Regions from separate parts of the Streptomyces sp. NPDC018263 genome, predicted to be linked through region 1. Evidence: riboswitches for the same ligand, from Rfam matches in the RefSeq annotation. Region 1 holds a riboswitch; each other region holds the start of a gene.
What was found. A riboswitch is a leader RNA that binds a small molecule or an ion and turns the genes downstream of it on or off. The one in region 1 is predicted to bind cyclic di-AMP.
Positions count from the first base shown of each region.

Region 2: another riboswitch for cyclic di-AMP. It lies ahead of ACZ3HQ_RS17725 (transglycosylase family protein); the one in region 1 lies ahead of ACZ3HQ_RS14965 (M23 family metallopeptidase).
Region 3: another riboswitch for cyclic di-AMP. It lies ahead of ACZ3HQ_RS04610 (transglycosylase SLT domain-containing protein); the one in region 1 lies ahead of ACZ3HQ_RS14965 (M23 family metallopeptidase).
Region 4: another riboswitch for cyclic di-AMP. It lies ahead of ACZ3HQ_RS27515 (C40 family peptidase); the one in region 1 lies ahead of ACZ3HQ_RS14965 (M23 family metallopeptidase).

Region 1 is NZ_JBVHFA010000004.1:569,115-576,282, forward strand. Features, by position in the region: gene ACZ3HQ_RS14950 (bifunctional acetate--CoA ligase family protein/GNAT family N-acetyltransferase) at 1-667, opposite strand, end outside; gene ACZ3HQ_RS14955 (HPr family phosphocarrier protein) at 855-1,136, shown strand; gene ACZ3HQ_RS14960 (GntR family transcriptional regulator) at 1,311-1,994, opposite strand; gene ACZ3HQ_RS14965 (M23 family metallopeptidase) at 2,194-2,937, opposite strand; cyclic di-AMP (ydaO/yuaA leader) riboswitch at 2,950-3,103, opposite strand; gene ACZ3HQ_RS14970 (M16 family metallopeptidase) at 3,328-4,716, opposite strand; gene ACZ3HQ_RS14975 (M16 family metallopeptidase) at 4,713-6,107, opposite strand; gene ACZ3HQ_RS14980 (DNA gyrase/topoisomerase IV subunit A) at 6,420-7,168, shown strand, end outside.
Region 2 is NZ_JBVHFA010000005.1:461,167-468,334, reverse strand. Features, by position in the region: gene eno (phosphopyruvate hydratase) at 1-223, opposite strand, end outside; gene ACZ3HQ_RS17725 (transglycosylase family protein) at 547-1,257, opposite strand; cyclic di-AMP (ydaO/yuaA leader) riboswitch at 1,262-1,440, opposite strand; gene ACZ3HQ_RS17720 (transglycosylase family protein) at 1,643-2,668, opposite strand; gene ACZ3HQ_RS17715 (cytochrome P450 family protein) at 2,792-4,159, opposite strand; gene ACZ3HQ_RS17710 (nucleoside triphosphate pyrophosphohydrolase) at 4,278-5,291, opposite strand; gene ACZ3HQ_RS17705 (SurA N-terminal domain-containing protein) at 5,433-6,071, opposite strand; gene ACZ3HQ_RS17700 (M16 family metallopeptidase) at 6,226-7,168, opposite strand, start outside.
Region 3 is NZ_JBVHFA010000001.1:974,009-981,176, forward strand. Features, by position in the region: gene ACZ3HQ_RS04600 (LolA family protein) at 1-849, opposite strand, end outside; gene ACZ3HQ_RS04605 (polyprenyl synthetase family protein) at 1,077-2,087, opposite strand; cyclic di-AMP (ydaO/yuaA leader) riboswitch at 2,672-2,871, shown strand; gene ACZ3HQ_RS04610 (transglycosylase SLT domain-containing protein) at 2,876-3,358, shown strand; gene ACZ3HQ_RS04615 (HAD family hydrolase) at 3,424-4,242, opposite strand; gene ACZ3HQ_RS04620 (FAD-dependent oxidoreductase) at 4,308-5,510, opposite strand; gene ACZ3HQ_RS04625 (carboxylate--amine ligase) at 5,555-6,781, opposite strand; gene fahA (fumarylacetoacetase) at 7,072-7,168, shown strand, end outside.
Region 4 is NZ_JBVHFA010000010.1:101,345-108,512, reverse strand. Features, by position in the region: gene ACZ3HQ_RS27525 (ATP-dependent Clp protease proteolytic subunit) at 1-61, shown strand, start outside; gene ACZ3HQ_RS27520 (hypothetical protein) at 69-377, shown strand; cyclic di-AMP (ydaO/yuaA leader) riboswitch at 750-932, shown strand; gene ACZ3HQ_RS27515 (C40 family peptidase) at 936-1,409, shown strand; gene ACZ3HQ_RS27510 (ATP-binding protein) at 1,521-1,991, opposite strand; gene ACZ3HQ_RS27505 (8-amino-7-oxononanoate synthase) at 2,213-3,343, opposite strand; gene bioB (biotin synthase BioB) at 3,524-4,738, shown strand; gene ACZ3HQ_RS27495 (adenosylmethionine--8-amino-7-oxononanoate transaminase) at 4,731-6,008, shown strand; gene bioD (dethiobiotin synthase) at 6,010-6,729, shown strand; gene ACZ3HQ_RS27485 (ABC transporter ATP-binding protein) at 6,863-7,168, shown strand, end outside.

The sequences.
Region 1 (7,168 bases):
CGCCGATGACCGCGACGGAGCCGGGGGCGAGCAGCCGCCGCACCGAGTGGGCCTCGGCCCGCTGCTCCCGCGCGAGCTGCACGGCCATCGAGCGGTCGGTGGGTTCGAGCCCGAACTCCAGCCGGACCACGCCGTCCTCGAAGCTGCGCTTCTGGGTGTACCCGGCGTCGGTGAACACCTTGATCATCTTGGTGTTGGCAGGCAGCACCTCGGCGGCGAAGCGCCGGATGCCGCGCTCACGGGCGACGGCCGCGATGTGCTCCAGCAGCGCGGAGGCGACACCCCGGCCCTGATGGGCGTCCTGCACCAGGAAGGCGACCTCGGCCTCGTCGGCCGGGGCGGAGGCGGCCAGGCCGTCGGCGCCGATGCGGTCGTAGCGTACGGTGGCGATGAACTCGCCGCCGACGGTGGCGGCGAGCCCCACCCGGTCCACGAAGTCGTGGTGCGTGAAGCGGTGCACGTCCTTGGCGGAGAGCCGCGGGTACGGCGCGAAGAAGCGGTAGTACTTCGACTCGTCGGACACCTGCTCGTAGAAGCTGACGAGACGGTCGGCGTCGTCGGCGGTGATGGGCCGGATGCGCGCGGTCCCGCCGTCGCGCAGCACCACGTCCGCCTCCCAGTGGGCGGGGTACTCGTGCCGGTCCTGCCGGTCCGCCGGGGTCTGCATGGGCCCCAGGGTACGGCTCGCGCGGGCGTACGGCGCGAGGCAGTGTGTGGGACACGGAAGTCGGGCCGAGGCCGCGGTCCGACGGCCGGTACGGAGAGGTTCCGGGGCGGTGAAGTGCCGCTCCGGGCACGCTTCGCCGTATGGGAAACTGGTCTAGACAACCTGAGAGACTGAAGGGCAGCATCACATGGCTGAGCGCCGCGTCAACGTCGGCTGGGCCGAGGGCCTCCACGCCCGCCCCGCTTCCATCTTCGTCCGAGCCGCCACGGCCACAGGCGTCCCGGTCACGATCGCCAAGTCCGGCGGCACCCCGGTCAACGCGGGCTCGATGCTGGCCGTCCTGGGCCTGGGCGCCCAGGGTGGCGAGGAGATCGTCCTCGCCTCCGACGCCGACGGCGCGGAGGCCGCGCTGGACCGGCTGGCCAAGTTGGTCGCCGAGGGCCTGGACGAGCTGCCCGAGACGGTCTGACCGCATTCTCGGCGGAAGCCGCGTCGCTCCTTTTGCGGGCGGCGCGGCTTCCGTGTTTCCGCGCGTTCGTTCAGGCACCTCGAATTGCGCGCCGTCGGCAATTGACGGCACGCCGGAAAAGGGCAGCACAATTGCCCGGCACGCGAATATCCCTCTTTGTATACAGCGCCCGTGTTAATTCCGGAGTCCCGCTGTGTTTACAGCATGTTGCGCGTGCCGGGCGCGGTCGCCCGGGGCGGTGCGCAGCCGGTGGGCGAGGGTCGCGCGCTCGGTGTGCAGCGCGGTGACCGCCCGCGCCCGCTCGCTGTCGCCGCGCGCCACCGCGTCCACGATCGCGCCGTGCTCCGCCCAGGTCTCCGGTGGCCCGGCCGGGCCTTCCACCGTGTACATCCAGGCGATCTTGCGGCGGAGCTGGGTGAGCGCCGAGGTCAGCGCGTGGCTGCCGCACGCCTGGGCGAGCGTCTCGTGGAACCAGCCGTCCAGCGCGCGCAGGTCGTCGCTGTTGCCGAGCCCGGCCCGCTCCTGACCCAGTCTGACCAGGCCGCGGAGCACCTTCAGATGGGCCTCGGTGCGCCGCTGGGCGGCCCGCGCGGCACCGAGCGGCTCCAGCAGCAGGCGCATCTCCAGCAGGTCGGCGGCCTCCTGCTCGCTGGGCTCGGCCACGCAGGCGCCCGCGTGGCGCCGGGTCACCACGAAGCCCTCCGCCTCCAGCGTGCGCAGCGCCTCGCGGACGGGGACACGCGAGACGCCGTACCGGCGGGCGAGGACCTCCTCGGTGAGCCGGCCGCCGCGCTCGTGGACCCCGGCGACGATGTCGTCCCGGATCGCCGTGCACACCGAATGCGCCGGAATTCGCATGACCCACCTCCGCCTTAATGCCCGTGAAACGCCGGCGACAGCGCTTGTCCCGTGACTCTATGACAATGCGCGAGGATTTCCGATGGCCTACCGGAATCCATGGCTATTTTTTGGACAGCACCCGTTGGACAGCACCCGGGGGAAATCGCGCAGCGAAAAGCCCCGGCCGGGTGGGCCGGGGCTTTTCGGGACCGGAGGGTCAGACGTTCACGCCGTGCTTGCGGAGGTAGGCGACGGGGTCGACGTCGGACCCGTAGTCGGGGCCGGTACGGGCCTCGAAGTGCAGATGCGGGCCGGTGACGTTGCCGGTGGCGCCGGACAGGGCGATCTGCTGGCCGGGGACGACCCGCTGGCCCACGCTGACGCCGATGGACGACAGGTGCCCGTACTGGGTGTACATCCCGTCGGCCATCCTGATCACGATCTCGTTGCCGTACGCGCCGCCCCAGCCGGCGGAGACCACGGTGCCGGCGCCGGCCGCGTGGACCGCGGTGCCGCTGGCGGCGTGGAAGTCGATGCCGGTGTGCGAACCGGACGACCACAGGGAGCTGGAGGACTGGTAGGCGGTGGAGACGTAGGAGCCGGTGATCGGCATGACGAAGGAGTTGAGGCGCTCGCGCTCGGCCTTGCGGGCGGCGCGCTCCTTGGCCTCGCGGGCCCGCTCGGCGGCGGCGCGCTCGGCGGCCTCCTCGGCGGCCTTGCGCTCGGCGGACGCTTTCTGGGCGGTGGCCTGCGCGGCGATCTCGTCGGCGAGGGTGTCGCTGACGGCGATGACGGGGGTGAGGCCGGTGTTCTCGACGGAGTTGTCCGCGGCGAGCGCCGGGGAGGCCGAGAGGGTGCCGACGACACCGGTGGTGAGGGCCGCGACACCGGCCGCCGTAGCGGTGGTGCGCTTGACCCGGCCGGGCTTGCGGTGCTTCCCGGTGGCGCACATGAACGCCATGAGCAGGCTGTTCCTTTCCTTCCCTCTCGCCTACCGGGTTAGCTGACGGGTTCGGAGCAGGAAGGTCTCCTACGGCCGCCCTCGCATCAGCGCGGGCGCCCGATTCACCCCAGGGACTGCGGTGGGTCCCCGGCTCCCCCTACGGGGGACTCGGCGATGGCTGTCCGGTGCCGCGGGCGCGGCGCACTGCCTGACGAACAGCCCGGAAGAAGCTAAAGGGGACCGGAGCGGATCTTCAAACGGGTCCGGACTTTTGTAGCGCATCCCACACGTCAGAGGGGGTAACCTCCGCCCCAATCCGGACATTTGGTGACCGGTGTTCGAGGATGCTCCCGAACACGCGTGTGGGCCCTGACGACTTGTGTGCCATCAGGACCCACTCGCGTCCGCCTACTCGGCCGAGACCACCTTCACCTCGCCGATGCCGAGCGCCTCGACGGGCTCCTTGATCTGCGCGGCGTCGCCGACCAGGACCGTGACCAGACGGTCGGCCGGGAAGGCGTTCACCACGGCGGCCGTGGCCTCCACGGTGCCGGTGGCGGCCAGCGTGCGGTACAGCTCCGCCTGGAAGTCGTCGGGGAGGTGCTGCTCGACCTGGTCCGCGAGGGTGCCGGCGACGGCGGCGGCCGTCTCGTACTTCAGCGGGGCCACGCCCACGAGGTTCTGCACGGCCACGTCCCGCTCGGCGTCGGTCAGGCCCTCGGCCGCCAGCGTGTGCAGCACCGTCCACAGGTCCGCGAGCGCGGGGCCGGTGTTCGGGGTGTCCACGGAGCCGCTGATGGCGAGCATCGCGGCGCCGGTGCCGTCCGGGGCGGAGCGCAGCACCTGGCCGAAGGCGCGCACGCCGTAGGTGTAGCCCTTCTCCTCGCGCAGGACGCGGTCCAGGCGGGAGGTGAGGGTGCCGCCGAGGCAGTACGTGCCGAGCACCTGGGCGGGCCACACGCGGTCGTGCCGGTCGGAGCCGATCCGGCCGATGAGGAGCTGGGTCTGCACGGCGCCGGGCCGGTCCACGATGACCACACGGCCGGTGTCGTCGGCGGTCACCGGCGGCACCGGGCGGGCCTGGCCCGGGGTGCCGGTCCAGGCGCCCAGGGTCTCGGCCAGCAGCGCGTCGAGGTCGATGCCGTCGAGGTCGCCGACGACCACCGCGGTGGCGGTGGCGGGGCGCACATGGCGGTCGTAGAAGGCGCGGACGGCGCCCGCGTCGATCTTCTCGACGGTCTCCTCGGTGCCCTGGCGCGGCCGGGACATGCGCGCGGAGGCCGGGAACAGCTCCTTGGACAGCTCCTTCGCGGCGCGCCGGGCCGGGCTGGCCAGCTCGTGCGGGATCTCGTCCAGGCGGTTGCGGACCAGGCGCTCGATCTCGCTCTCCGCGAAGGCGGGGGCGCGCAGGGCGTCCGCGAGCAGGGTGAGGCCCTTCTCCAGGCGGGAGGCGGGCACCTCCAGGCTGAGCCGGACGCCGGGGTGGTCGGCGTGCGCGTCCAGCGTGGCGCCCGCGCGCTCCAGCTCGGCGGCGAACTCCTCGGCGGAGTCCTTGTCGGTGCCCTCGGAGAAGGCGCGCGCCATGATGGTGGCGACGCCGTCGAGACCGGCCGGTTCGGCGTCCAGGGGGGCGTCGAGCAGCACCTCGACGGCGACGACCTGCTGGCCGGGGCGGTGGCAGCGCAGCACGGTCAGGCCGTTGTCCAGCGTGGAGCGCTCGGGCGCCGGGAACGCCCACGGCTTGGCCTCGCCGGCCTGCGGCTGGGGGTGGAACTCCATGGGGGCGAGCTCGGTCACTTGGCCGTCTCCTCGTCGTGGTTGCCGGCCTCTACGGTGGCCTCGTGCTCCGGGTCGTCGGGCAGGTCGATGTCCTCGACGGCCTCCGGGGACTTCGGCTCGTAGACGAGCACGGCGCGGTTGTCCGGGCGCAGGCGGGCCTTGGCGACCTCGCGGACCTCCTCGGGGGTGATGTCGAGGACCCGCTGGACGGCGGACAGGGCGAGCTGCGGGTCGCCGAACAGGACGGCGTACCGGCACAGTTCGTCGGCGCGGCCCGCGACGGTGCCGAGCCGGTCCAGCCACTCGCGCTCCAACTGGGCCTGGGCGCGCTCCATCTCCTCCGGGGTCGGGCCCTCCTCGGCGAAGCGGGCCAGCTCCTCGTCGATGGCGGCCTCGATGACCGGGACCTCGACGTCGCCGGAGGTCTTCACGTCCAGCCAGCCCAGCGAGGGGGCGCCGGCCAGCCGGAGGAGGCCGAACCCGGCGGCGACGGCCGTACGGTCGCGGCGCACCAGGCGGTTGTAGAGGCGGGAGGACTCGCCGCCGCCCAGGACGGTGAGGGCGAGGTCGGCCGCGTCGGACGCGCGCGTGCCGTCCTCCGGGAGCCGGTAGGCGGCCATCAGGGCGCGCGCCGGGACCTCCTCGACGACGACCTCGCGCAGCTCGTCCCCGATGACCTCGGGCAGCGAGCCGTCGCGCGGGGCGGGCTTGCCGTCGTGGCCGGGGATGGAGCCGAAGTACTTCTCGACCCAGGCCAGCGTCTGCTCGGGGTCGATGTCGCCGACCACGGAGAGCACCGCGTTGTTGGGCGCGTAGTAGGTGCGGAAGAACGCGCGGGCGTCCTCCAGCGTGGCCGCGTCCAGGTCGGCCATGGAGCCGATCGGGGTGTGGTGGTAGGGGTGGCCCTCGGGGTAGACCATGGCGGTCAGCTTCTCGAAGGCGGTGCCGTAGGGGACGTTGTCGTAGCGCTGACGGCGCTCGTTCTTGACGACGTCGCGCTGGTTCTCCATCGACTCGTCGTCCAGCGCGGCCAGCAGGGAGCCCATCCGGTCGGCCTCGAGCCACAGGGCGAGTTCGAGCTGGTGGGCGGGCATCGTCTCGAAGTAGTTGGTGCGTTCGAAGCTCGTCGTACCGTTGAGCGAGCCGCCCGCGCCCTGGACCAGCTCGAAGTGGCCGTTGCCCTTGACCTGGCCCGAGCCCTGGAACATCAGGTGCTCGAAGAGGTGCGCGAGGCCGGTGCGGCCCGCCACCTCGTGGCGGGAGCCGACGTCGTACCAGAGGCAGACCGCCGCGACGGGGGTCAGGTGGTCCTCGGAGAGCACCACGCGCAGACCGTTGGCCAGGCGGTGCTCGGTCGCTGTCAGGCCCCCGGAGCCTGCCTGGGCTGTGGTCGTGTGACCCATGGGCATGTACGTCCCTTCGCAAGCGGTGGCGGTCGAGTGAAACCGCGGTTTTCCTGCCGTTCCTGCCACTGTATGCAAAGCGTGCGAGGGCCCGGCGGAGTTCCCGCCCGACGTACGCCCACAGCGGATCGACTAGCCTGCGTCAGGCGTGCTCATGGCGAGCGCGCTCCCGGGCCGGCGTACGGCGGTGGAGCGCGGGGCCGCCGAGCACCGTGGGCCGACCCGTACGGACCGGGTCGCGGCCCGCGTTGTCAGTGCCCCGGTCCACAATGGTCCCCGTCCGATCCGTCCCACGCCTTCAGCAAGGAGCCGGCAGCGATGGCCCGCCGCAGCACCAAGACCCCGCCGCCCGACGACTCGTACGAGGAGAAGATCCTCGACATCGACGTCGTGGACGAGATGCGCGGCTCCTACCTCGAATACGCGTACTCGGTCATCTACTCGCGTGCACTGCCGGACGCCCGGGACGGTCTGAAGCCGGTGCACCGCCGCATCGTCTACCAGATGAACGAGATGGGCCTGCGCCCCGAGCGCGCCTACGTGAAGTGCGCGCGCGTGGTCGGCGAGGTCATGGGCAAGCTGCACCCGCACGGCGACGCGTCGATCTACGACGCGCTGGTGCGCATGGCGCAGCCCTTCTCGATGCGCGTCCCCCTGGTCGACGGACACGGCAACTTCGGCTCCCTGGGCAACGACGACCCGCCGGCCGCCATGCGGTACACCGAGTGCCGGATGGCCGCCGCGGCGGGCCTGATGACGGAGTCCATCGACGAGGACACGGTCGACTTCGCGCCGAACTACGACGGCCAGGAGCAGGAGCCGGTCGCCCTCCCCGCCGCCTTCCCGAACCTGCTGGTCAACGGCTCCTCCGGCATCGCGGTCGGCATGGCGACCAACATGGCGCCGCACAACCTGCGCGAGGTCATCGCGGCCGCCCGCCATCTGATCAAGCACCCCAACGCGGACCTGGACGCCCTGATGCGGCACGTCCCGGGCCCCGACCTGCCCACCGGCGGCCGGATCGTCGGCCTGGACGGCATCCGGGACGCGTACGCGACCGGCCGCGG
Region 2 (7,168 bases), on a different contig from region 1:
TCTGCTCGATGACGGCGAGGACGGCCTTCTCGACACCCTTGCCCTGGTAGCGGTTCGGGTCACCGTCACGCAGCTCGATGGCCTCGAAGGCACCGGTGGAGGCGCCGGACGGGACGGCGGCACGACCCGTGCTGCCGTCGTCGAGGCCGACCTCGACCTCGACCGTGGGGTTGCCTCGGGAGTCCAGGATTTCCCGAGCTACGACGACGTCGATGGACGGCACGAGCATCTCCTTCATGGATGTGACGCGATGGGTGCGGGGCGTGCGCGGGTGGCACGCCTTGCGTCTAGAGCCTAACCGTCCCAGGGGCGTCGGCCGTCGACCGACCGCCTCGTGGACGGGGTGGGACAGGGAGACCGTACCCATTGTTCCCGCCCGGAACAAAGGGTTCTGGGCAAAGGCTGCGGGCGGGGAGGCGGGCCGGTCGGGGAACGCGCACCGCCCCGGCGCGCGGGGGGAACGCGCACCGGGGCGGGGGGTCCGTCAGGGGACCGGAAGCTCGGAGGCCGGACGGTTCGGGGGCCGGGCCGCCGAGCGGGTCGCGGTTACTTCAGGTGGAGCATCTGGCCGGGGAAGATGAAGTCGGCCTTCTCGACGATGTCCTTGTTCAGGTCGAACAGCTTCTTCCAGCCGCCCTGGACCTTGTGCTTGGCGGCGATGGAGCTGAGCGTGTCGCCCTTGACGACCTTGTACTCGCCGTCGCCCTTCTTGACCTTGCCGCCGGTCGGCGTGGTGACGGTCTTGCTCGCGTCCGGACGCTCGGTGGAGCGGGAGGCGGCCTGGTCGTCGGCGGTGCGCTCGGAGGTGTCGGCCGCGGCCTTGTCCTCCGACGTGGTGTCCGTGGAGGGAGCCGGGCTCGCCGGAGCGGCGGAACCGCTGTACGGCGTGCTGGACAGACCCGTGCCGCAGACCGGCCAGGCGCCCTTGCCCTGGGCGGAGAGCACCTTCTCGGCGACGGTGATCTGCTGCTCCTTGCTCGCCTTGTCGGCGGTGGAGGCGTACTGCGTGCCGCCGTACGCGGCCCAGGTGGAGGCGGAGAACTGGAGCCCGCCGTAGTAACCGTTGCCGGTGTTGATGGACCAGTTGCCGCCCGACTCGCACTGGGCGACGGCGTCCCACTCGGAACCGGTGGCGGCGGAGGCGCTGCCCGACGCCATCACCGGGCCCGCGACGGCCGCGCCGGCGACACCGGCGAGCGCGAGGACACGGACGGTCTTGGACGGGCGACGGTGCTTGCCCTTGCTGGAGAACAGCATGGATCGATCCCCTCACCGACGCCTGCGAGGTGAGCTGTCGGGTTCGGGCCGGTTGAGTTGCCCGGCCACCCCTCCCCGGTACTTCCGGAAGGCGTGGCTCCACCCCAAGCCCGTCCCGGTGTCAGTCACCGGTTCGGGCACCTACCTTGGGTCCCCCGCTCCTGCCTACGGCGCTTGACGCGACGGTTGTCCCCGACGGCCGCTGGCAGGATTCGGCGTTGCGGCCACGGGTGCTCGTGGTGACGAGCGGTCCCGACCGTAGACATGCCGCGCGGCGAAATTCAAAGACGATCAGGTCTTCTGAGAGTCATCCCACACTTTCGCCAAATAGGACATATAAGAATATAGCGGGGCGTCAAATGCCGCTGTGCGCCGTCTGTTCGCCCTATTCGCCCGGCACTTCGAGGGTCTGACCCGGGTCGACATGGTTCGGGTTCGCGCCGATGGCCTGCTTGTTCGCGGAGTACAGGGCCTCCCAGCCGCCGTCCACGTCCAGAGAGTCGGCGATGGACCCGAGCGTGTCACCGGCGCGGACGGTGTAGGTGCCCGGAGAGGCGGTGGCGTGGCGGCCCGTGCCGGCCGTGTGCTGACCCTCCGTCACGCTCTCGTCGGCGTTGCCGCCCCGGTGACGGCCGCCGCCGAGGTCGCCGGTGTCGACGAGGCTCCAGGAGCCGCCGTCCTCCCAGGACTCGTCGTCCTCCGCCGCGGGGGCACTGGAGGGCGAACCGCCGTCCTTGTAGCCGGGGTCGGCGGCCGGGGGCGCGGACGCGTCGGAGCGGGAGGCGCCGGCGTCCTTCCCGGCGTCGACGGAGGCGTCCTTCTCGCCGGCGCTCGGGGACGGCTTGCCGGTCTCCTTGGCGGAGGAGTCGGACAAGTCGGACGGCGGGGAGGAATTGCCCAGTCCGGACGAGTCGGAACCATCGGACGAAGCACCCGCGTCGGGAGCCTCGCTCGACTTGCCGGCGTCCTTGTCCGAGCCGCCCTGGCCGGCGGAGGGGGACTCGCTCACGCCCGTGTCGACGTCCACCGAGCCGGAGTTCGAGGTGAGTCCGGCGAGCAGGGCGCAGGTGGCCCAGTGGGTGGTGCCCTGGTCGGCCAGGATCTTCTCGGCCACCGAGATCTGCTGCGAACGGCTGGCCTGGTCGGCGCTGGCCGCGTACTGCGTGCCGCCGTACTTGTCCCAGTCGTCCTGGGATATCTGGAGGCCGCCGTAGTAACCGTTGCCGGTGTCGGCGCTCCAGGAGCCACCGCTCTCGCACTCGGCGACCTTGTCCCAGGTGGTGCCGTCGGCCGCGTTGGCGCTCGCCGCCCCGAGGAGCGGGATCGCGATGGCGGACGTGGTCACGCCCGCCGCGACGAGGAGCGCCGGAGCCTGGCGGGGGCGACGGTGCCTACCGTTCCCGGAGAGCATGCGGTTGCCTTTCGTGCGACAGCGTTTCGGCGTGGCAAGTGGTGCTCGGCGCCACACTGATGGGTGAACGTAGCGTCAGACGAACACTTGTCACAAGTTCATGCCGCAGAGATCACGTGAAGATCACATAGTTGAACGCCCGTCATGTGCGCCTTCACGACGGGGACCGACCGGTGTGAACTCCACCGGCAGTGTCCGCAGTCCACGCATGATCAGCCCGCCGCGCCAGCGGAGTTCGGCCGGATCGGCCGCCAGGGCGAGGTCCGGCAGCCGGGTGAGCAGGGTGGCCAGCGCGGTCTGGCCCTCCAGCCGGGCGAGCGGGGCGCCCACGCAGTAGTGGATGCCGTGTCCGTACCCCAGGTGCTGGTTGTCGCGGCGGCCGAGGTCCAGCAGGTCCGGGTCGGCGAACCGCTCCGGGTCGCGGTCCGCCGCGGCGAGGACCACCAGCACCGGGTCCCCGGCCGCGATGTCCTGGCCGCCGATGGTGAGCGGCTCGGTGGCATAACGCCAGGTCGCCAGCTCCACCGGCCCGTCGTAGCGCAGCAGTTCCTCCACCCCGGTCTGGAGCAGGCCGGTCTCCCCCGCCGCCAGCGAGAGCTCCAGCCTGCGGCGCTCCTCGGGGTGGGTGAGCAGCGCGTAGGTGCCGTTGCCGATGAGGTTGACGGTGGTCTCGAAGCCGGCGAACAGGAGGATGAAGGCCATGGCGGCGGCCTCGTTCTCGGTGAGGTGCTCGCCGTGGTCGGAGGCCCGGATGAGCGCCGAGATGAGGTCCTCGCCGGGCGCGGGCTCGGCGGGGAGTGCCTGGCGCTTGCGGTGGATGAGGTCCGCGAGATAGCCCCGCATCTTCTTCACCGAACGCGCCACCCCGCCCCTGGGCCCGCCGCCGTGCCGGATCATCATGCCCGCCCAGTCCCGGAAGTCGTCCTGGTCCTCGCGCGGGACGCCGAGCAGGTCGCAGATGGCGTAGATGGGGAGCGGGAAGGCGAACTCGTGGATGAGGTCGGCCGAGCCCTTCTCGGCGAACCGGTCGATGAGGTCGTCCGTCAGCTCCTGCACCCGGCCCGCGAACTCGGCGACCCGGCGCGGGGTGAACGCCTTGCTGACCAGCCGGCGCAGCCGGGTGTGGTCCGGCGGGTCGATGTTCAGCAGGTGGGTCATCAGGTCGGCCTTGCGCTCACCGGGGATACCGGTCTTGCCCTTGGCCTGCGCGGTCTCGGCGTGGTGCGCCGGGTTCTTGCTGAGCCGCTGGTCGGCCAGGGCCTGCTTGGCATCGGCGTACCGCGTGACCAGCCACGCGTCCACTCCGCTGGGCAGCCTGGTCCAGCGCACGGGAGCGTGCTCCCGGAGCCAGGCGTAGGCGGGGTAGGGGTCGGCGGCGAACTCCCAGGTGAAGAGGTCCGGGGCGGGCCCCTGGGCGGGGGCCTCGGCGGAACCCTCGGCGGGGGCTCTGGGGGTGGGGTCGTCGGGGGTGGGCTGGTGCGGCTGGGTCACTCCCCGACGGTATCCGGCGGGCCGGGGTGGAGACGGGTCGGCTCCTTTCTCCTGGTCTGCTCGCGGCCGGCTCTGTGCTGGTGGGGAGCCCCCGCCGGTGTGGGCCGGCCCGGCCGGGCTACTCGGTGTCGTCGTCCTTGTCGATCTCGGCGTCCGGGGCGGGCACGCCCTCGGCGGTGCGTATCGCGTCCCGGTAGACGCGGGCTGCCGCTCTCAGGGCCGCTTCCGGGTCGACGCCCGCCTGTTCGGCGCGGGCGGCCAGGTCCAGCAGTTCGTATCCGATGCCGTCGCCCTGGGGCAGCGGCACGTCCAGGCCGGCGGTGCGGACGCGGGAGGCCAGCTTGGCGGCGAGGGCGAGGCCGGGCTGGCCGAGGGGGACGCCCTCGGTGACGGAGCTGCGCCGCTTCTCCTCGGCCTTGGTGCGCAGCCAGTGCGCCTTGACGTCCTCCGGGGTCTCGGCCTCCTCCTCGCCGAAGACGTGCGGGTGACGGTGGATCAGCTTGGCGACGATGCCCCCGGCGACGTCGTCGATGGAGAAGGGTGCCTCCGCGTCCTCCTCGGCGATGCGGGAGTGGAAGACGACCTGGAGCAGCACATCGCCCAGCTCCTCCCGCAGCTCGTCCCGGTCGCCCGCCTCGATGGCCTCGACCAGTTCGTACGCCTCCTCGATGCCGTACTTGGCCAGGCCCTCGTGGGTCTGCCGGGAGGACCAGGGGCACTCGGCGCGGATGCGGTCCATGACCTGGACGAGGTCGAGGAGGCGGGCGCCGGGCAGGTCGTAGGAGGCGGGGAGCAGCTCCAGTTCGGGCATGTGCACCCGCCCCGATCCGGCGAGCCGGGCGAGGCCGTCGGTGAGGGCGGGCTCTCCCTCACCGGTGGCGACGACGACCACCGTGCGGTCGCCCGCGCAGGCGTCGACCAGTTCCTCGGCGGTCGGCGACGCCTCCGTCACCGCTATCCCGGCCTCGCGCAGATACGGCACCTGCGGATGGGCGCCGTCCGCGCACAGCACGGCGTCGGCGGAGCGCAGCGCCTGCCAGGCGGGCCAGGACAGCAGGCCGGGGGCGACGCGGTGGCTGGTGGTGAGCAGGACGATGCGGCCGGGGGCGGAGGCGGAGCTGATTGCGTTCACGATCCGAACGTAACCCAGGACGCGGAATGGTGGGTCGAGTTGTCCACAGGGGTGGAGGAGTCCTGTGATCGTATGACCGACACGCCGCGCGGGACCGGAAACCAGCAGGTCAACCGGCCGGCCCCACGCGTCCGCGTCCGTTCAGGCGCTCTGCGCCGCCGAGGCATCCCGCAGCCAGGGCGTACGGGCGTCGACCCGGCTGCTCTTGGTCACGTCCCAGGCGCCGTAGCGCGGGTTCACGTCGATGTGGAGTTCCTTGGACGCCCTGGACAGGGCGTCCCAGAACGGGGGCTGGCTGGTGTCGGTGCCGAGCTTGGCGGCGAGCTTCTGCGCCTCGATCTGGAGGCCGAGGTTGTCGTCGAGGCGCTCGGGGGCGATGCCGTACTTCTGGAGCCAGGCGGACTGGAGCTGCTCGGCGCCGCCCGCCTGCTTCTCCAGGTCGGCGTGCATCCGCTGGATCTCCTTGCGGGTGACCGTGACGCCCTGGTCACGGGCGGCGCGGTGCAGCACCTGGTCCAGGACCATGTTGTGCAGGGTGTCGCGGGTCAGGCTGCCGGTGGAGGCCAGGACCTGCTGGTACTGGGCCTGGTCGGACACCTCGGCCCGCTGCGCCGCCCGCACCTCGTTCACCCGGCTCTCCAACTGCGACACGGTGATCCGCTGCCCGCCGACGACGGCCGCCGCGCCCGGATGCGCGTCGTTGCCGCAGGCGGTGAGGAGCGGAGCCGCGGCGGCGATCACGGCGGTGAGGACTAGCGCGGTGCGACGGCGGCGGAGCAAGGGGAACCTCCTGAGGAGATTGTGCGACGGTGCACAAAGTCTTGCGGTGATCGATGTTAGGCAGCCGTACTGCTCCGGCCAACCCATCGGACCAACGATTCACCACGAGTTCGGGCACCGCCGCGTCACTCCGCCGGGGGGCGCGGCGGCCGTCTCATCCCCTCCGGGTGGTCCGCACGATCCGTACCGCGGGCCACACGAGCAGACCGGTGATGCCCCAGAGGAAGCCCGACAGGGCGAGCCACTCCCCCATGGTCAGCTCCGGGTCCTCGGCCTCGAACGCCGTGAAGGAGAGGGCCACGAAGCCGCTGAGCACGGCGAGGATCAGGAGGACGACCAGGCCGATGGACTGTACGACGGTCCGCCGCGTGGGCGTACGGGCGCCCGCGGACCCCTGAGTGCCACCGCCCTCCTGCCGGGCGGCCGAGGACGCCGGCCTGGCCGCGGGCTGCTGCCGGGGCGGCAGCCGCACGACCGCGTGGGGCGGCACGGCGGCGTCCAGGGCGGCCATCGTGTGGGCGTCGATGCCGTAGAGGCCCGGTTCCACCTCGACGGTCAGACCGTCGGTGCCGATCAGGCGCCGGCCGCCGTCGGGCCAGCTCAGCACGGCGGCACAGGCGCGGTAGTGGACGGTGACGGCGCGCTCGGAGCCGCCGGCCGTCCGCCCGGTCAGACTGACGCCGTCGGCGCCCATGACGAGCGACGTGTCACCGCCGTCGCGGGCGGCGAAGCGCCGTCCGGTGACCGCGTACGGGGAGTCGACGGGGGCGGCGGTGTACCCCGCCCAGTCGGCGCTGTGGCCGCCGGGCACTTGGAGGAGGGCGGTGCCCGCCGCTTCCACGGCCACCTGGTGCAGATCGGCGGGGGTGACCGCGCGCAGCTCGGCACGCAGTTCCTCGGCGGTGCGCAGCGGGCGCCCGGCGAGCAGGTCCTCCGCCAGGCCGGGCAGCCTGAGGGCCACCGAGTCGGGGGCGGCCAGGGCGCCGTCGGCGCGGCCGCGCACCGCGTCCAGGTCGGCCTGGGCGATGCGGCCCGCCTGGAACCCGGCGAGCACGTCGACGAAGCCGCCGAGCACCGCGTCCTGCTTGGCGGGCAGG
Region 3 (7,168 bases), on a different contig from region 1:
CACCTTCGCGCCCTTGGGCGGGCGGAAGTCGAAGGTGGAGGCGGGCGGGGCGGCGAAGGAGACCTTGGTGAAGCCCGCGTCGAGGACGGGGGCGCCGCCGCTCTTCGGGGTGAGGGTGAACTTCAGCGGCAGGCCGGTCTTGGCGTCGACGCCGATGGTGACGTCACGGACGGTGGAGCCGGACTGCTTGGGCTTGATCACGAGCTGGTAGGCGTCGCGGCCGGCGATACGGGCGGTGCCGTCGACGGTGACCGAGGTGGTGGAGTCGACCGACTTCAGCGCCTCCTCGGCGAAGTCGTCGGGCGTGGCGCTCGGCCGGTGCTCGCGCTTGTCGCCGGTGTGCTGGGCCGTGGTGTGGAAGACCTCGTTGCTCGCGCTGTCGTAGCCCCACACGTCCTTGTCGTTGTGGATGAGGCTGTACTCGGCGTCCCGCTCCAGCAGCGAGACCTTCTGCTTCTCGGGGCCGTCGGCGGCCACGCGCAGGGTGTGGGTGCCGGAGGCCAGCTCGGTGAGCTTGGTGCGCGGGTCGGCGGAGGAGTCGCCCTGGCCGGAGCCCATGGTGCCCTGGAGGCTGCCGAGGTCGGGCAGGCCGAGGTCGGTGCTGACCTTGACGGTGCCGGACATCCGCTGGACGTCCGACTTGGCGATCTTCTCGACGAGCTGCTGCGCGGTGATCTTCGGCAGGTCCGGGTCGCCGGAGGCGGCGAGCGCCGGGACCAGCCCGATGGTGGCGGCCGCGACACTCACCACCGCGACGGGCACGACGTACCGGGCGGCCTTGCGGCGTCCGGTACGCGGGTCCGCGTCGGGGCCGGTGCCGGTCGCGTGGTCGGATTCGTACGGTGCCATGTCTGCCTTACCTCCGTCGTCGGCGGCGGCTGCGCTCTATGGGGTCCACCTGAGCCGCCATTCTCACCCGGATCGGTGAGGAGTGGTGGTTTCCCTGGTTCCCATCACACCAATTCCGCAGTCCTCAGGCGTCAGCCCACGGAGCCAACTCGGCGTACACCTGCGGTATGACGTACGGACCGGGCGCCCGCACCGACCCGTAGGGGTCGTACGAGCGCCCGTGCGCGCTAGCCCGCCCGGTGCACCACGGCGTCGCACAGTTCGATCAGGGCGGACTTGGCGGTGCAGTCCTTCAGCGGGGCGAGGGCCGCGCGGGCCTCCTCCGCGTACCGGACCGCGTCGCGGCGGGCCTGCTCCAGCGCGGGGTGGGCGCGCAGCGCGGTGAGCGCCTCGTCGAGCCGGGCGTCGTCACTGAGGTCGGAGTCCAGCAGCTCGCACAGCGCGAGGTCGGCGGGCTCGCCGAGCCGGGCGGCACGCTCGCGCAGCCGGAGCACGGGCAGCGTGGGCACGCCCTCGCGCAGGTCGGTGCCGGGGGTCTTGCCGGACTCGTCGGAGTCGGAGGCGATGTCCAGCACGTCGTCGGCGAGCTGGAAGGCGACGCCGAGCCGCTCGCCGTACTGGGTGAGCACGTCGACCACGCTCTCCTCGGCGCCGGACATCATGGCACCGAACCGGCAGGACACGGCGACCAGCGAGCCCGTCTTGCCGGAGAGCACGTCGAGGTAGTGCTCGACCGGGTCGCGGCCGTCCTGGGGACCCGCGGTCTCCATTATCTGGCCGGTGACGAGACGCTCGAAGGCGAGGGCCTGCACCCGGACGGCCTCGGGGCCGAGATCGGCGAGTATCTGCGTGGCGCGGGCGAAGAGGAAATCGCCGGTGAGCACCGCGACCGAGTTGCCCCAGCGGGTGTTGGCGCTGTCCACGCCGCGCCGCACGGCCGCCTCGTCCATGACGTCGTCGTGGTAGAGCGTGGCCAGGTGGGTCAGCTCCACGACGACGGCCGAGGGCACGATGCGCGGGGCGTGCCGGTCGCCGAACTGGGCGGCCAGCAGCACGAGCAGCGGACGGAACCGCTTGCCGCCGGCCCGCACCAGGTGCTGGGCGGACCCGGTGATGAAGGGGACGTCGCTCTTGGTGGCCTCTAGCAGGCCCGCCTCGACAGCCGCCAGTCCGGCCTGGACATCGGCTTCCAGTGCCTGGTCCCGCACGCTCAGCCCGAACGGCCCGACGACGGTCACGAGGTTCTCCTGTCTGCTGGTGTCTGCTGGCGACTTCACGGCTTGTCGATAGGTCGCTGCCATCAGTCAAGGCAGCGTATCCGGTCCTCTTTCGATCACCGATCGCACCCACCGGTCCAGCTCGTGAGGTATCGGATTTCGTCCGTCATGTACCGAATGGGTGGACAACGGCCGGTGCAGGGGGATTCGGTCGGGCGATCCGACACCACGGGGGTCACACCGGGCCAACGAGCGGGAGGGTCCGAGAGGTTCCGTCTGCGGGGGACCGACACTCCCTAATACCCACAGACGGCTCAAATGCACATAATCCCCCATGTCTGATTTTGCGTATTTTGCGATTCCGTGAGTTGGCTCACGCGGACCGCCCTGACGCGCCTACCCCCCAAAGCCCCCCTCTCACCCCCTTCTTACCGTGCGCGGTACGGAAGTTGAGGATTGGCGGACGCAAAGGATCAAGTAGGCCATTTGGGACAGACCAAGGTCAACTAGCGCTTTGGGTGAATCCACTACTTGTTCCGGACATGTGCGGTCGCATACGTTCCCGCCCTGTCAGGCGAACGCCGAATCCTGCCGCGCCTGGCACACCCACTCACGAACTCATTCGTACGGCAGGAGCGGGGGACCCAGGTAAGCCGCCGGACCGGTGCGACCCATGTCGCGCCGGGACGGCTCGGGGTGAAGCCGAAATCGTCCCCGGTGTCCGACGGGCACCGGGGACGACGCGGCCGGGCACCTCCCCGCCCGAACCCGACAGCTCACCTCGCAGGCGACGGAGAGGAAACACCGACATGTCTGCTGCTGCTCAGCCGCGCCGTGCCCGCACCAAGCGCCTCGTCCGCACGCTCGCCGTCGCCGGTACCGGTGCCGCGATGTTCGCGCTCCCCCTCATCGGCGCCACCAGCGCCTCCGCCGCCCCGGCCGCCAAGCCCGCCGCCGCCTCCGCCGTGTACCCGAACAACCTCGACGGCTGGATCCGCCAGTCCCTGGCGATCATGGCCGAGAAGGGCATCCCGGGCACCTACAACGGCATCCACCGCAACGTGATGCGCGAGTCCTCGGGCAACCCGCTGGCCATCAACAACTGGGACATCAACGCCATCAACGGCACCCCGTCCAAGGGCCTGCTCCAGGTGATCGACCCGACCTTCCGCACGTACCACGTCGCCGGCACGTCCTTCGACCCGTACAACCCGGTCGCCAACATCACCGCCGCCTGCAACTACGCGTACCACCGCTACGGCTCGATCGACAACGTCAACGGCCCGTACTAAGCCGGTACAGCCGCCGAACCACGCCCCCGTCGCACGCCTCGCGCGTGCGGCGGGGGCCGTCGGCGTCAGCGGGGGAACAGGCGCTCCAGGACGACGGCCACCCCGTCGTCCTCGTTGGAGAGGGTCACCTCGTCGGCCACCGCCCTCAGTTCCGGGTGGGCGCCGGCCATGGCGACGCCGTGGGCCGCCCACTGGAACATCGGGATGTCGTTCGGCATGTCCCCGAAGGCCACCGTGTCCGCGCGGCCGAGGCCCAGGTGCTCGGCGGCCAGCGCCAGCCCGGTCGCCTTGGTGATGCCGCAGGGCTGGAGTTCCACCGTGCCGGGTCCCGACATGGTGACCGTGGCCAGCGAGCCGACGACCGAGCGGGCGGTGGCCGCCAGTTCGTCGTCGGACAGCCGGTCGTGGCGCAGCAGCACCTTGCTGATCGGCGCCCGCCAGAGCTGCTCGCGCCGCTCCACCCGTACGGCCGGCAGGGTCGGGTGCGGCATGCGGTAGCCGGCCTCGATCAGGGTGAGCCCGTCCACACCGTCCTGGTCGGCGGCCGCATGCACCTGGCCGACCTCGGCCTCGATCTTGCCGAGCGCGGTCTCGGCCAGCTCCCGGTCCAGCCGGACCGACCACAGCAGGGTGCCGGTGGCGGCGTCGTACACCTGGGCGCCCTGCGCGCACACCGCGAGCCCCGTGCCGCCGAGCGCGGCCAGCAGGGGGCGTACGCGGGGCGCCGGGCGGCCCGTCACCACCAGGTGCCGGGCACCGGCGCGTGCCGCCGCCGCGAGCGCGGCGAGCGACCTGGCGGAGACCGTGTCGTCGCCGCGCAGCAGCGTCCCGTCCAGGTCGGTGGCGATGAGCGAGGGACGGGAGCGAGGGGAGGGTGCGGCCATGACCAGAGAATACGGATCACCGGTCCTCCCGACTCACCACCCCGGTACCGGAGTTGACGCGTCGCTCAGCTCCGCGCGCCATGGGCCGCCGCCAGGTGTTTCGCCAGCCTCGGGGAGGCGAATTCCGTACCGCACACGAAGCGCATCACCGGGCCGTACGAAGCTGCCGCGGGCAGGCCGGTGAAGTAGAGGCCGGGCAGCGAGGAGACGTAGCCGGGGCCCAGGCGCGGGGCGCCGCGGGTGACCGCGAGGTCCGTGCGCAGGCCGGGGCCGAGGAAGTCCAGGGCGGCCAGGTCGACCCGGTAGCCGGTGGCCGCGATGACGTGGTCGGCGGTGAGCCGGTCGGTGCGGCCGCCGTGGGTGCGCACGGTGAGCACCGGTGCGCCGTCCACCGTCTCGGCGGACACCACCCGCGCCACCTCCTTCACCTGCACCCGCCCCTCGAAGCGGTCCCGCAGCCACCAGGCGCCGAGCGGCCCGAGCACCCGGCGGACCAGATGGTGCCGGGCGCCCTCGGGCAGGAAGCGGTAGGGCTGGGCGTAGTAGCTGAGCGCCCACAGCGACCAGGCGCGGCCGAACGGCGACTCGGGCCGGAACCTCGGCTGCTTCCAGGGCGGCGCGCCGAAGGCGACCTTCCCCCTCCCGCGCGAGACGACCCGTACCGCCGCGCCCGCCTCGGCGGCGAGGGCGGCGGTCTCCAGCGCGGACTGGCCGGCGCCGACGACGATCAGCTCCTTGCCCGCGAACCGGCCGAGGTCGTGGTGGAGCGAGCTGTGCGTGACCGGCGCCGGCCCGTCGAAGGCCGCTCCGGCCAGCTCCGGCGGCAGGTGGGCGAAGCCGGAGAGCCCGGTGGCGACCACCACCGCACGCGCGGCGAACTGCTCCCCCGAGTCCAGCTTCAGCTCGAACCCGCCGGGGCGCCCCCGCTCGACCGACACCACCCGGACCCGCTCCAGATCCGGCACCAGCCGCCGCTGGAACCACTCCCCGTACGCGATGAAGGTCTCCGCCGGGATGATGTCCTCGTCGGTGACCAGGCGCCGCACGCCGGCCGCGTCGCAGTAGTCGGCGAGCGTGTGGCCGGGCTGCGGGCAGTCGAGGCTCGATGCGGCCGGCGTGGATTTCAGCAGCATCCCCTCCGGCATGTGCGCGCGCCAGCTCACCATGGGGTCGCCGAAGACCCGTACGGGGAGGCCGCGCGCCCGCAGATGGGCGGCGGTGGACAGGCCGTACGGCCCGGCCCCGATGACTGCAACCGGTCGGATCACGAAGTCCCTCCCCAGGACGCTGTGCGCCACGTGCGTGGCCTTGCCTACTTCGTGGAGTGCGAGGTGCCGCCGCCCCGGCGGCTGGTCCGCCAGAGCTGGTAGAGATGCTTCGCGCCGGGGCGGCCGAAGCGGGCGAGCATCGTGAGGAACGGCATCGGGTCGTCGCCCGCGAGCCACGCCAGCTCCGTGCCCTCGGCCCGCGCGGGGGCGGACGGCGTGGTGTAGCCGCTGCGCCGGTAGGCGAGCAGGGCGGGCAGGTCGATGTTCTCCACGACGAACCGCCGCCCGGCCCGCTGCTCCCCCTCGGGCACGGCCCGGCCGGTGAGGTTCAGATGCAAAGCCCGTACGACGTCCACGCCCGACTCGCTCTCGAAGAGCCGGAACTGGGCGCCCATCCGGGGGTTGAAGTCCAGCAGCTTGTACTGGCCGTCGCGGCGGTCGAAGCGCAGGTCGAGGTCGGCCACCCCGGCGAAGCCGAGCCGCTTCACGAACCTCGTCGCCAGGTCCGCGAGTTCGGGGTTGTCGACCACGTAGGCGTGGGCCGTCATGCCCGCGTGCGGGGGCCAGGAGCGGACCTTGACGCCGGTGAAGACGGCGAGCGGGTTGGCGTCCGCGTCGAAGCAGGCGTGCACGATCCAGTCCTCGGCCGCCTCCCTCGGCAGGTACTCCTGGAGGATCACCCCGGGGTCGTCGCCCCAGTCGCGGGCCAGGGCCAGCAGTCCGGCGCGGCTGCCGATCCGGGTGGTGCCGCCGACCGCCGGGCGGCTGCGCCGGACGAACGCCTCCCGGTTCTTGGCCACCACCGGGAAGAGCGCCTCGTCCGCGAAGGCCACGACCTGGTCGTACGAGGTCGGGAAGACGGTCGTGGGGCTGGCGACACCGTGCTCCTCGCACAGCTCGTGCAGCCCCTGCTTGCTGGCCAGCCGTCTCGGCAGGGCCGGGTCGACGGGCGGGAAGAGGAAGGTGCCGGACAGCTCGTCCTGGTGCTCGGCGATGAGAACGGCCGCTTCCTCGTCGGTCGGGATCAGCACGGCCGGGCGGCCGATGCGGCGCCCGATCCGGCGCAGCCCCTCCACCAGGTGCTCCGGCTCCTCCGCGCCGGTCGTCGGCCAGACGAACGCCCGCCGCAGATAGCGGGAGGCGGCGGCCGGGGTGTACGGGTCCTCGGTGATGGCATACATCGGCACGCCCAGCCGGCCGAGGCTGCGGATCGCGCCGACGCCGCCGTGGTGCAGCGGATATCCGCCGAACTTGACTATCAGGCCAGGCACTTCGCGGTCCGCCTCGATGGGCGCGCCAAAGCGTCTTCCGGCCACGGGTCCCCCCACGTGTCCCCCTTTTGGACCGGACCCACCCCGTCCGTGTCCCCCGAAGGACGCTAAGCCGGAACACTTCCCTCCGACAAGCACTACTCGGACGTTGCGAACTCTTTAGACATGCCCCCCACCGGCCGTCGCACCCTGCCCAACACACCGGTTCCGGCCGTAACGTGTGGCCCGACGCTATGGATCATCAACCCAGGCCGACGCGGATGAGAGTGAGGCAGCACCCCATGCCCCCCGTGCCACCGTTCGACGTTCCCGAGGGCGACCCCTTCGGTCCGCACAACCTGCCCTATGGCGTGTTCTCGCCGTCCGGCAGCACTGATCGCCGGATCG
Region 4 (7,168 bases), on a different contig from region 1:
GGAACACGGCCTGGTCGACGGGATCGTGGGCGCCCGCGAGAACCTGCCCGGCGCCCGGTGAGCGGGCCGTGCTGCCGGAGGAGCTGCCGCCGCTGCCCGCGCTGACCCGGGCCGAGGGCGAGCTGATCGACCGTTACCTGGAGGCGGCCGACCTGCTGGGCCGGGCCAACCCGGCCCGGCACGGGGACACGTACCGGGCCCTCAGGGCCGCGCAGGCGCTGGTCCGCACGGCGGCCGCGCTCCGCGACGCGCTCGCACTGATGCACGGACGGGGCGAACGGGAGCTGCACGGGCGCACGCTGGCACACGCCCTGCGGGTGCTGGACGGGGAGCGCCGCACCGCGCGCGTCGCGCTCCCGCCCGACGGTGTCGGCTGACCCGGACACCGCCTACGGCCGGACGGGGCCCGGCGTGTCGTCCGCCGAGCCGAAACAGGCCGAACGTGCTACCGCCGACCGGTGTATCTCCGGGCCCGTTTCCGGGCCCGCCGACTTGCGCGCGAAGCCCCCTGCGGGCCGCAGCGCGGCGACCGAAGCCCAGGTCCGGGGCCGTGGAGGGGAGTTGACGGCGGCTCGGACACACCCCTGTCCACCCGAACGGGTGAGTGGTGAGTAACACCACAAACCCCCGGTTCCATTGGGATTTTCGGACAGGAGTGGGCCAAGATCCCTGACTGACGACAAGACCCCGCCACAACGGCGGGGCGCATCCGGGCGGACGCCGAGTCCTGCCGCCACCCGGATGACCGGTCGACAGAAGTGCATCGGCAGGAGTGGAGGACCCGAGCAAGCCGGGTCGCCGGGACGGATGTCCGCGAGTCGCGGACGATCGTGCCGAGCAGCCCTTGGGGTGAAGCCGTGGTGACACGGCCGGGCAACTTCGCCAGCCCGAATCCGACAGGTCATCCTTCACAGGCGGCTGACGAAGGGTTGCGCATGACTGCGCTCAATCGTGTCCCGTCGCTGATGGCTCGGGCCGGCACCGCCTCGGCCCTCACCCTGGCCGCCGTGGGCGGCTCGATCATGGTGCCGGGTCTGGCCACCGACGCCTCCGCCGCGACCACCGCGTCGAAGGCACTGAAGGTCGCGGCGTCCAAGAAGGGCGCCCCCTACCGCTACGGAGCCACCGGGCCGGGCCGCTTCGACTGCTCGGGCCTGACGCTGTACTCGTTCAAGAAGGCCGGCAAGAAGCTGCCGCGCACGGCAGCCCAGCAGTACAACAAGACGCACCACATCTCCTCGGGCCGCCGCAAGGCCGGTGACCTGGTGTTCTTCCACTCGGGTTCCAGCGTCTACCACGTCGGCATCTACGCCGGTAAGGGCAAGATCTGGCACGCGCCGAAGACCGGGGACGTGGTGCGGCTCCAGAAGATCTGGACCAAGAGCGTCTGGTACGGCCGGGTCAACTAGGTCCGGCGGGACACGGCCGGGGACGGCCTCAACGGGCGTACGCGCGCCCCGAGGCCGCTCCCGGCGCCCACCGGGGCCCACCGGGGCCCTCAGTCGGCCCTCAATGGGCTCTCAGCGGGCCGGAGAGGGCTCCGGGCAGGCCGTGGCGGGCCGCGGCTGGCTCGGCACGCACCAGGGCAGCTCGACGAAGACCGTCTTGCCGCCCTCGCGGGTCGGGCGGACGCGCAGCTTGCCGCCGCACTCGACGGTGAGGCACCGGATGATGGCCATACCGCGCCCGTTGTCCTGGGCGACGGCGGCCGGAAGTCTCTTCGGCATCCTCGGGTGGCTGTCCGTCACCCCGATGAGCAGCAGCTCGTCACGGGCCAGTACGACGTCCACGGTGAAGGTGGGCGACTGGCCCAGGGTGTGCTGGACGGCGTTGGTGGCCAGTTCGGAGACGATGAGGCGCACGGTGTCGGTGACCTCGTCGTCCGCGGGGAGCCCCCAGCTCGCCAGCGTGCCCACCACGTAGGACCTGGCCGTGCGGACCGAGGCGGGATCGCTCGGCAGAGTGACGGATGCTTCCAGATGGTCTGCCATGGCGAAGTCGTCCCTTTCCCACGGGTGCGCCCGCCGTCCTCCCACGGGCCGCGCGGCGACGCGGGGCGGAGGTCGGGCATGATCCCGCTCTGGTGCCTGCACGCCAGCCTGCCATCACGGAAGCGGTCCGGTGAACCAACCCCCCAGATACGCGGACATCTGTCGCTCAACGGGGTGAACTCTGCGACGCGAGACCGTATTTGACGGGGTTTTTCCGGGCCTCAGCAGGGCCGAACGGCGGTGATGACCCGTACGGCCCGTTCGATGTCCGCCTCCGACAGGTCCGCGCGCGCGGTCAGCCGCAGCCGGGAGACGCCGTCCGGGACGGACGGCGGGCGGAAGCAGCCCACCGACAACCCCTCGGCCCGGCAGTCCGCGGCCCAGCGCACGGCGGCCTCGGGGGACGGCGCCCGTACGGAGACCACGGCCGCGTCGGGCCGTACCGCCGCGAGGCCCTCGGCGGTCAGCCGGGCGTGCAGTTCGGCGGCGACCGCGCGGACGCGGGCCGGGCGCTCCGGTTCGCGCCGGAGCAGGCGCAGCGCGGCGAGCGCGGCGCCCGCCGCGGCGGGGGCGAGGCCGGTGTCGAAGATGAACGTCCGCGCGGTGTTGACCAGATGGCCGATCACCCGCGCCGGGCCCAGCACCACCCCGCCCTGGCTGCCCAGCGACTTGGACAGCGTCGCCGTGGCCACCACGTCGGCCGCGCCGGCGAGCCCCGCGGCGTGAACCGCGCCCCGGCCGCCCTCCCCGAGGACGCCGAGGCCGTGGGCGTCGTCCACGACCAGTCCGGCTCCGTGTTCCCGGCAGGCGCGGGCCAGCGGGCCGAGGGGCGCCGCGTCGCCGTCGACGGAGAACACCGTGTCGGAGACGGCGACTGCCTCTCCCTGATGGGTCGCCAGGACCTTGGCCACGGCCTCCGGCTCGGCGTGCGCGACGACCTGGGTGGTGCCGCGCGCCAGGCGGCAGCCGTCGATGAGGGAGGCGTGGTTGCCCGCGTCGGAGACGATCAGCGAGCCGTGCGGGCCGAGCGCGGTGACGGCGGCGAGGTTGGCCGCGTAGCCGGAGGACAGCACGAGGCCCGCCTCGAAGCCGCAGAACTCGGCGAGTTCGGTCTCCAGGCGGGCGTGCAGCTCGGTGGTGCCGGTGACCAGCCGGGAGCCGGTGGCGCCGCCGCCCCAGGTGCGGGCCGCCCCGGCCGCGCCCTCGGTGACCTCCGGGTGGCGGGCCAGGCCCAGGTAGTCGTTGCTCGCCAGGTCCAGCAGGGGCGAGTCGGCGGGGCGGGGGCGCAGGGTCCGCAGGAGTCCGGCGCGGCGGCGCGCCTCGGCCTGCTCGTCGATCCAGCCGAACGCCATGGCTCCTCCGGGGGCTTGCTCTGGTGGGCGCTTGTGCAGACACCAGATTTTGTAGACAACAGACAGACACTAGCGGCGGGGAGAGCCGCCCATGATGTGGCAATACCCACACGGTGAACCCGGGTCGTTGTGCGAAGTCTCCTTGGCCCGGAGCGGTCGGGTAGGACAGGATCAACCCTCATGGACCTGCTGAACACGCTGGTGGACAAGGGACTGCGGCGCGAGACGCCGACGCGCGAGGAAGCGCTCGCCGTGCTCGCCACCTCCGACGACGACCTGCTCGATGTGGTGGCCGCGGCCGGCAAGGTGCGGCGGCACTGGTTCGGCCGCAGGGTGAAACTCAACTATCTGGTCAACCTCAAGTCGGGCCTGTGCCCGGAGGACTGCTCCTACTGTTCGCAACGCCTGGGCTCCACGGCGGGCATCCTCAAGTACACCTGGCTCAAGCCCGACCAGGCGTCCGAGGCGGCGGCCGCCGGGCTCGCCGGGGGCGCCAAGCGGGTCTGCCTGGTGGCGTCCGGGCGCGGTCCCACCGACCGGGACGTGGACCGGGTCTCGGACACCATCAAGGCCATCAAGGAACAGAACGACGGTGTCGAGGTGTGTGCCTGCCTGGGCCTGCTCTCCGACGGCCAGGCGGAGCGGCTGCGGGCGGCGGGCGCCGACGCCTACAACCACAACCTCAACACCTCCGAGTCGACCTACGGCGACATCACCACCACCCACACCTACGCCGACCGGGTGGACACGGTGCACAAGGCGCACGCGGCCGGTCTCTCCGCCTGCTCGGGTCTGATCGCGGGCATGGGTGAGCGCGACGAGGACCTGGTGGACGTGGTGTTCGCGCTGCGCGAGCTGGACCCGGACTCCGTTCCGGTGAACTTCCTGATCCCGTTCGAGGGCACCCCGCTGGCCAAGGAGTGGAACCTCACCCCGCAGCGCTGTCTGCGCGTCCTGGCGATGGTCCGCTTCGTCTGCCCGGACGTGGAAGTGCGGATCGCGGGCGGCCGTGAGGTGCACCTGCGTTCGCTCCAGCCGCTCGCGCTGCATCTGGCCAACTCGATCTTCCTCGGTGACTACCTGACCAGCGAGGGCCAGGCGGGCAAGGCCGACCTGGACATGATCGCGGACGCCGGGTTCGAGGTGGAGGGCGCGGACCAGGTGACGCTGCCGGAACACCGGGCGGCTGGCGGCGGGGGCGGCTGCGGGTCGCACGCGGCGGCGGGCGGGTGCGGGCCGGACGCGGAGGCTTCCGGGTGCGGGCCGCACGCCGGGGGCGGGGTCTGCGGTACGGCCCCGGTCGCGGCCGAGGCGCCCGCGTCCGCCGAGCCGCGCACCGACCTGGTCGCCGTGCGCCGCCGGGGTGCCGGGACGGACCTCGCGCCCAATGCGTGACCCGGGTACGGCCGAGCTGCTGGAGCTGGACCGGCGGCATGTGTGGCATCCGTACGGTCCGATGCCGGGCCGGAGCGAACCGCTCGTCGTGGAGTCGGCGAGCGGGGTCCGGCTGCGGCTGGCGGACGGCGCGGAGCTGGTCGACGGGATGTCGTCCTGGTGGTCGGCGATCCACGGCTACCGGCATCCGGTGCTGGACGAGGCCGCGCGCGAGCAGTTGGGGCGGATGAGCCATGTGATGTTCGGCGGGCTCACCCACGAGCCCGCCGTACGGCTGGCGAAGCTTCTTGTCGACATGTCGCCCGAGGGGCTCGAGCACGTCTTCCTGGCGGACTCCGGGTCGGTGTCCGTCGAGGTGGCCGTCAAGATGTGCCTCCAGTACTGGCGTTCGCTCGGCCGCCCCGGCAAGCGGCGCCTGCTGACCTGGCGCGGCGGGTACCACGGCGACACCTGGCACCCCATGTCGGTGTGCGATCCGGAGGGCGGTATGCACGGGCTGTGGTCCGGCGCGCTGCCCCGCCAGGTCTTCGCGGACGCGCCGCCCGCCGGCTACGAGGAGGCGTACGCGGAGCACTTGCGGTCCCTGATCGAGCGGCACGCGGACGAACTGGCCGCCGTGATCGTGGAGCCGGTGGTACAGGGCGCGGGCGGGATGCGGTTCCACTCCCCCGCGTATCTGCGGGTGCTGCGCGAGGCGTGCGACGCGCACGGCGTACTGCTGGTGTTCGACGAGATCGCCACCGGCTTCGGGCGTACGGGCGCGCTGTTCGCGGCGGAGCATGCCGCGGTCTCGCCCGATGTGATGTGCGTGGGCAAGGCGCTGACCGGCGGTTACCTCACGCTGGCGGCGACCTTGTGCAGCGCGCGGGTGGCCGACGGCATCTCGCGCGGCGAGTTGCCGGTGCTCGCGCACGGACCGACCTTCATGGGCAACCCGCTGGCCGCCAACGTGGCGTGTGCCTCGCTGGAACTGCTGCTCGGGCAGGACTGGCGGGGCGAGGTCAAGCGGATCGAGTCCGGCCTGCGGGAGGGTCTCGCCGGGGCCGCGGAGCTGCCCGGCGTCCGGGACGTGCGCGTGCTGGGCGCCATCGGGGTGGTCCAGCTCGGTCACGAGGTGGACATGGCGGCCGCGACGCGGGCCGCCGTGCGGGAGGGCGTGTGGCTGCGCCCCTTCCGCGATCTGGTCTACACGATGCCGCCGTACGTCACGGACGACGCGGACGTGGCACGGATCGCGCGCGCGGTGTGCGCCGCGGCGCGGGAGGGATGACATGCCGGTACTGGTGATCACGGGCACGGGCACGGAGATCGGCAAGACGATGGTGACGGCCGCCGTGGCGGCCTCCGCTGTCGCGGCCGGCCGCTCGGTGGCCGTCCTGAAGCCCGCGCAGACGGGCGTGGGTCCGGACGAGCGCGGCGACGCCGACGAGGTGGTCCGCCTCGCGGGTCCGGTCACGGCCCGCGAACTGGCCCGCTACCCCGACCCGTTGGCCCCCGCCACGGCCGCCCGCCGCTCCGGGCTCCCTCCCGTCCACCCCCAGGACGTGGCGGAAGCCGCCGCCAAGCTCGCCACCGACCACGACCTGGTCCTGATCGAGGGCGCGGGCGGCCTCCTGGTCCGCTTCGACCCCGCGGGCAACACCCTCGCCGACGCGGCGGCCCTGCTGAACGCCCCGGTCCTCCTGGTCGCCCCGGCCGGCCTGGGCACCCTGAACGCGACGGAGCTGACGGCCCGCGAACTGAAGCGCCGCGAGCTGGAGTTGACCGGCGTGGTCATCGGCTCCTGGCCCCCCTCCCCCGACCTCGCCACCCGCTGCAACGTCACCGACCTCCCGGAGGTCGCGGGAGCCCCCCTCCTGGGCGCCCTCCCCCAGGGCACCGGCACCCTGCCCCCTGCGGACTTCCGCACCCAGGCCCCGGCCTGGCTGTCCCCCCGCCTGTGGGGGACGTGGGACGCGGACGGGTTCCGGGAGCGGGAGGGGGTGGCCTAGGAGCGTACGGATTCCTCCCCTGCCGCATCCGCCGCTCCACCGATTGCCGAACACCGTTTCAGGTGTGGTTCGGGTCACACTAGGCTCGGGCGTGGTCGTGGAGTCGGGCTGTCGAGGCGTTGGGGAGTGCATCTTGTTCACATCTGCTGCTCAGGACGCGCCGGGCGCGGTGCCGGGCCGGGGGACGGTGGCGCGGGCCCGGGGGCTGACCAAGGCGTACGGGACCGGGGAGACGGCCGTGGTCGCGCTGGACTCGGTGGACGTGGACATCGCGCGGGGGAGGTTCACCGCCGTGATGGGGCCCTCGGGGTCGGGGAAGTCGACGCTGATGCACTGCCTGGCCGGGCTGGACACGGTCTCGGCCGGGCAGGTGTGGCTCGGGGACACCGAGATCACAGGGTTGAAGGACGCCGAGCTGACCCGGCTGCGCCGGGACCGG